One region of the Streptomyces sp. NPDC058678 genome, then DNA from elsewhere that is predicted to be linked to it. Evidence: riboswitches for the same ligand, from Rfam matches in the RefSeq annotation. Region 1 holds a riboswitch; the other holds the start of a gene.
What was found. Region 1 has a riboswitch for S-adenosylmethionine ahead of ACFWWR_RS01785 (amino acid ABC transporter permease). Riboswitches for the same ligand answer to the same signal wherever they lie in the genome.
Positions count from the first base shown of each region.

Region 2: another riboswitch for S-adenosylmethionine. It lies ahead of thrC (threonine synthase); the one in region 1 lies ahead of ACFWWR_RS01785 (amino acid ABC transporter permease).

Region 1 covers NZ_JBHXSG010000001.1:416,913-420,100, forward strand. Annotated here, with positions in the region: gene ACFWWR_RS01775 (putative leader peptide) at 1-48, shown strand, start outside; gene ACFWWR_RS01780 (glutathione S-transferase family protein) at 172-1,041, shown strand; SAM riboswitch class IV at 1,108-1,215, shown strand; gene ACFWWR_RS01785 (amino acid ABC transporter permease) at 1,579-2,562, shown strand; gene ACFWWR_RS01790 (amino acid ABC transporter ATP-binding protein) at 2,559-3,188, shown strand, end outside.
Region 2 covers NZ_JBHXSG010000059.1:50,335-53,522, reverse strand. Annotated here, with positions in the region: gene ACFWWR_RS37595 (glucosyl-3-phosphoglycerate synthase) at 1-746, opposite strand, end outside; SAM riboswitch class I at 934-1,074, shown strand; gene thrC (threonine synthase) at 1,092-2,375, shown strand; gene ACFWWR_RS37585 (MoaD/ThiS family protein) at 2,461-2,736, shown strand; gene ACFWWR_RS37580 (cold-shock protein) at 3,169-3,188, shown strand, end outside.

The DNA of each region.
Region 1 (3,188 bases):
CACATCGATCTGCTGCGAGTGTGCAGCGCGATGAGCCCCCTGGGCTGAGCCCGGTCCTCCGCCACGCCCCGACGGCCGCCACAGCCGTCGCATGCGGGGGAGGGCCGCCCTCTCGCCGCCCGACGTCGCTTCCGCCGCGCGTACGTCCACGCACCCACCCCGGGGAGAACCATGTCCGTCACACCGCTCGCCACCGTCCCCTCCGCCCAGCCCGCCCCGGCCTTCCGGGGGCGGATCGGCAGGGACGCGCGCAGCGGGCACTACGCCGTGCCCCGCCGCTATCGCCTCCACCTGTCGCCCACGTGTCCCGACGGCCTCCGCATCGCCGTGACGCACAGCCTGCTCGGACTCGACGACGTCTGCCCCGTGACGCTTCTGGGCGCGGTCCCGGACTGTCCCGACGGGGGGCACTTGGCACTTCGCCCGCTCTACGAGGCGAGCGTGCACCGATACACCGGTGCCGCCGCCGGGCCGGTGCTCAGTGACGACTGGTCGGGGCGGATCGTCAGCACCCACGCCCCCGACATCACCCGCGACCTGGCCCGGCACTTCGGGGGCGGCCGTTCGGCGCTGTACCCGTGCGGGGCGGAGTCGGAGATCGAGGCCGTGGAGCGACTGTGCGGGCAGGGCATCGAGCAGGCCGCACAGGCGGCCGGGGCGGCGGACCCCGACACCGGGGCGCGTGACGTGGCGCTCTACAAGCTGCTGGGGACGCTGGGTTCACTGGAGCACTGGCTCGTCGGACGCGACTACCTGATTCGTGATCAGATCACCGCGGCCGACGTCGAGTTGTGGGCCGCACTGGTCCAACTCGACACCGTGCACCGTCACCACCTGGACGCCGCCGCGGTGCACCGCGTCGCCGACCACCCCGTCCTGTGGGCCTACGCCCGCCGCCTGGCCGCCCACCCCGCCTTCGGCATCCACCTCGACCTCGACGGCATCGCCCGACGGCACCACGCCCACTGCCGGGGCCTGGAGGCCGCCGGAGCGGCCGTGCAGATCCTCGACTGGGCCGCCCACGCGGCTCAGAGGGCGTAGCGCGTTCCATCTGGCGGACCGGCGTTGACATTCGTTCGAGCGTTTGTCTTAACTGACTGCCAGAACGGTAATGAGCGTCAGCGACAAGCCCTGGCTTGCTGACCGGCAACCCTCGCACGCGGTGGGGTGCCCCAGGTGACGACCGGACCGAATGACATTCGGTAAGCGCGAGGGCCCTTCGGGCCGGAAGAGCAGGGTGACGGGCATGTACGCAGCTCCCAGGACGGCCACGCGCCGCTCCCAGAGCTGCGTTCCGCCGTACGCGCACCAGCTCGTCGCCGACCGGGCCGTCGATCTGCTCCGCGTGAGCAGCGCACTGTGTACCGCACCGGGCCGTGCCCGCTGTCGGGGCTGACGTCCTTCCCCAGCCCCCGCGTTCCTGACGAAGCCCGCCCTCGCGGTGCGTCGTCGTCCGCCCAGCCCCCGGTCACCGTGCGTTCCCGTGTGCCACGTCCCGCCGCCGCGGAGCGGCCGCCGTAGCGGCACCACGTTCGCGCTGTCCCGGGGGGTCCCGACCCCGCCCCGCCGGAGCCCTCCATGAGTGAACCCCCAGGCGCCGCCGTGTCCCTCGCCGAGGCACCACCGCCCGCCGACACACCGTCAAGACCACTCGCCGCCCAGCGAGTTCTGCCACTGCGGCGACCCGGACGCTGGATCGCCACCGCGGTCGTCCTGGTCCTGGCAGCCCAGTTCGTCCACGGCCTGGTGTCCAACCCCTTCTACCAGTGGGACCGGTTCGGCTACTGGTTCCTGCGGCCGACCATCCTCGACGGGCTCCTCATCACCCTCGAAGTCGCCGCCTACAGCGCGGTGTTGGGCCTCCTCGGCGGCATCCTGCTGGCCCTCGCCCGGCTCTCGCGCAGCCCGGTGCTCCGCGCCGTCAGCTGGACCTACGTCTGGGCACTGCGGTCGATCCCGCTGATCGTGGTGCTGCTGTTCCTCTACAACTTCAGCGCCCTGTACCGGACGCTCAGCGTGGGCGTCCCCTTCGGACCGGCCTTCTTCACCTTCGACGAGTCACGGCTCGCCACCGACATGGCCGTCGCCGTCATCGGACTCAGCCTCAACGAGGCGGCGTACGCGGCCGAGGTCGTCCGCGGCGGCATCCTCTCCGTCGACCAGGGCCAGCACGAGGCGGCCTCCGCGCTCGGCCTGCCCAAGGGCTACCAGTTCAGGAGGATCGTCTTCCCACAGGCGCTGCGGTCCATCACTCCGAACTACGTCAACCAGCTCATCGGCCTCATCAAAGCCACCTCGCTGGTCTTCTACGTGTCGTTGCTCGACCTGTTCGGCACCGCGCAGACCATGGGCGCCACCTACCCCGGCGACATCGTGCCGCTCCTGCTGGTCGTCACCGTCTGGTACCTGATCCTCACCAGCGTCGTGTCCGTCATCCAGTTCTACGTCGAGCGGTACTACGCCCGGGGCGCCACGCGAACCCTGCCGCCGACGCCGTTGCAGAAGCTGCGGACCGGTCTCACCGACCTGCGGGACCGCATCCGCAGGGAGGCCGCCGTATGACCGCCGGGACGATCGACCACGCCGCCGCCGTCGAGGTGCACGACGTGCACAAGTGGTACGGCACCCACCGGGTCCTGGACGGGGTCGACCTGACGGTGCGGCCCGGCGAGGTCACCGTGATCCTCGGCCCGTCCGGCTCCGGCAAGTCCACTCTGCTGCGGGTCGTCAACCACCTGGAGAAGCCGGAGATCGGCCACGTCAGCGTCAACGGCGAGCTGATCGGCGTACGCCGGCAGGGCGAGCGCCTGAAGGAGCTGAGCGAACGGGCCATCCTGACCCAGCGCAGCCGCATCGGCTTCGTCTTCCAGAACTTCAACCTCTTCCCGCACCTCACCGTGCTGGACAACGTGGCCGCCGCCCCGGTGGCGACCGGGAAACTCGGCAAGGCCGAGGCCCAGGCACTCGCCCGGGAACTGCTGGACCGGGTCGGTCTGGCCGACAAGGCCGCCGCCTACCCGCGGCAGTTGTCGGGCGGCCAGCAGCAGCGCGTGGCCATCGCACGCGCCCTGGCGCTGCGCCCCGGCGTCATCCTCTTCGACGAGCCGACCTCCGCGCTCGACCCCGAACTCGTCGGCGAGGTCCTCGCCGTCATCAAGGACCTGGCGAGGAGCGGCACCACCCTGATG
Region 2 (3,188 bases), on a different contig from region 1:
CCGTCCTGGTGGCGGTGCTTGCGCACACCCACGTCGACCTGGGCCAGTGCGTCGAGGCCCACCAGGTGCAGGGCGTCGATCAGCATGCCCAGCTCCACGCCGTAGCCCACCGGGAAGGGGAGCTGTTCCAGGAGCGAACGACGGGCCGCGTACTCGCCGCCGAGCGGCTGGACGAAACCGGCCAGCTGCGGCCAGTGCATGTTCAGCAGCGGGCGGGCCATCAGTTCGGTGACCCGGCCGCCCTGGCCGGCCGCGCCGCGCAGCGGACGGTCGTACATGCCCTTGACGAGGTCGATGCCGGGGTCGGTGAGCAGCGGGCCCACGATCCCGGAGACGAAGTCGGAGGAGAACTCCTTCAGGTCGGCGTCGATGAAGCAGACGATGTCGCCGCTGGTGACCAGGAGCGAGCGCCAGAGCACCTCGCCCTTGCCGGGAGCGGTCGGGATGCGGGGCAGGATGTCGTCGCGATGGACGACCCGGGCCCCCGCGGCGGCGGCCACCTCGGAGGTGCGGTCGGTGGATCCCGAGTCCACGACGACTATCTCGTCGACGAGCGGGACCTGCTGCATGAGGTCGTGACGGATCACGGCGACGATGTCACCGACCGTCTCCTCCTCGTTGAGCGCGGGCAGCACGACACTGACCGTCTGGCCCGTGGCGCGTTTCGCGGCCAGGATCTTGTGGAGCGGGCGATCGGTCTTCGACCAGGAGTGAGTGCTCAGCCAACGCTCGACTTCCTTCAGCACAGTGCGCGGCTCCTCTGCGTTCTCTCGGCGAGCGTGTGATCCATGGTCTCTCGCAGAACATGTGATCCATCTCGCGGTTCGGACGGCTATCTCAACTGTCCTGGCCTTCGGTTACAGTCTTGAACAACGCTGATGACCATCGCATGTCGGGGTCCGCGTTCCGTTTCAACGATCAACAACTACATACCGCTCATCCAGAGGGGCAGAGGGATACGGCCCGATGAAGCCCCGGCAACCCTCCAGTCGGTTCTCGTCACCAGCGAGGCTCCCGACTAGGGAAGGTGCCAAATCCGTCTCACGGCGAAGTGCGTCGTGAGGAAGATGAGGAGAAAGGGCCTCGCCTCCATGGCTGTGCAGACTGATGCAAGCACCACGAACACCGTAGACCTCGGCCCCGCCGCCGCGCTGAGCTGCCGCGAGTGCGGTCACCGCGTGCCCCTCGGCCCGGTCTTCGCCTGCGAGGAGTGTTTCGGCCCGCTCGAGATCGCCTACGACTTCTCCGCCTACGACACGGAGGAACTCCGCAAGCAGATCGAGGCGGGACCCGCGAACATCTGGCGCTACGCGCCGCTGCTGCCCGTCCCGGCCGACGTGGCGGACAAGCCGAACATCAACCCCGGCTGGACCAAGCTCGTCCAGGCCGACAACCTCGCCCGCGAGCTGGGTGTCGACGCCGGCAAGCTCTTCGTCAAGGACGACTCCGGCAACCCGACGCACTCCTTCAAGGACCGCGTCGTCGCCCAGGCCATCGAGGCCGCCCGCGCGTTCCACTTCACCACCCTCTCCTGCTCCTCCACGGGCAACCTGGCCGGTGCCGTCGGCGCCGCCGCCGCCCGCGCCGGATTCCGCTCCTGCGTGTTCATCCCGCACGACCTGGAGCAGGGCAAGGTCGTCATGGCCGCCATCTACGGCGGCGAGCTCGTCGGCATCGAGGGCAACTACGACGACGTGAACCGCTTCTGCTCCGAGCTCATCGGCGACCCGGCCGGGGAGGGCTGGGGCTTCGTCAACGTCAACCTGCGGCCGTACTACGCCGAGGGCTCCAAGACCCTGGCGTACGAGATCTGCGAGCAGCTCGGCTGGCGGCTCCCGGACCAGCTGGTCGTCCCGATCGCCTCCGGCTCGCAGCTCACGAAGATCGACAAGGGGCTGCAGGAGCTGATCAAGCTCGGGCTCGTCGAGGACAAGCCGTACAAGATCTTCGGTGCGCAGGCCGAGGGCTGCTCGCCGGTGTCCGTCGCCTACAAGGCCGGTCACGACGTCGTCCGGCCGCAGAAGCCGAACACCATCGCCAAGTCGCTCGCGATCGGCAACCCGGCGGACGGTCCCTACGTCCTCGACATCGCGCGGCGTACCGGCGGTGCGGTGGAGGACGTGAACGACGAGCAGGTCGTGGACGCGATCAAGCTCCTCGCGCGCACGGAGGGCATCTTCGCGGAGACCGCCGGTGGTGTGACCGTGGGTGTGACGCGGAAGCTGATCGAGAGCGGTCTCCTCGACCCGACGAAGACCACGGTCGTGCTGAACACCGGTGACGGTCTCAAGACGTTGGACGCGGTGGCGGGGACCGGGCTGACTGCGACCATTCGTCCGAACCTCGATTCGTTCCGCGAGGCCGGACTCGCATAGCCGTTGTCATCTGCGGGCCGGTGGGGGCTGGTCGCGCAGTTCCCCGCGCCCCTGAGGGCGATTACCTGACCGGAGGTCATCAGACATGAGCGTTACCGTCCGCATCCCCACCATCCTGCGCACCTACACCGGTGGCAAGGCCGAGGTGGCCGCCGAGGGGGCCACCCTCGCCGAGGTCATCACCGACCTGGAGAAGAACCACACCGGCATCGCCGCGCGAGTCCTGGACGACCAGGGCAAGCTGCGGCGGTTCGTCAACGTGTACGTCAACGACGACGACGTCCGCTTCGAGCAGGGCCTGGAGACGGCGACGCCGGACGGTGCCGGAGTCTCCATCATTCCGGCCGTCGCCGGCGGCTGATTATTACCGTCGGTAACGCCGGTTACCGAGCGTTTCATTGAATTGCCCCCTCCGTGAGAGAAGCGGAGGGGGCAATTCAATGTGGTTGAGCGCGGTACAGTTGGGGAACGCGATGCCGATCCCCGGGTCGGAAGCCCTTGATCTCCACCTTGCACCCGATAAGAAGTAGCCAAAGTGTGCGCTTCTTTCGCGGCTTTTGTGCTTTTTGTGGAGCCCGACTTGCCCCGAATTCGGGTGAATTCTCGCCACATTCCGGACCCCGCGCGTCCGGAATTCTCGTCCGATTGACCTGTTGCAGAGGGCAGTTGGACAGATACATTCGGCCGCGGTCGACGCGTTCCGGCGCACGCCCCCAACCATGTGGGGGGTGAGGTCTGACCCGGATCCGCGAAGTGCGGATCTGTGCAAGGGCCAGTAATAGGGGAGTTAGGCATGGCTCAGGGCACCGTCAA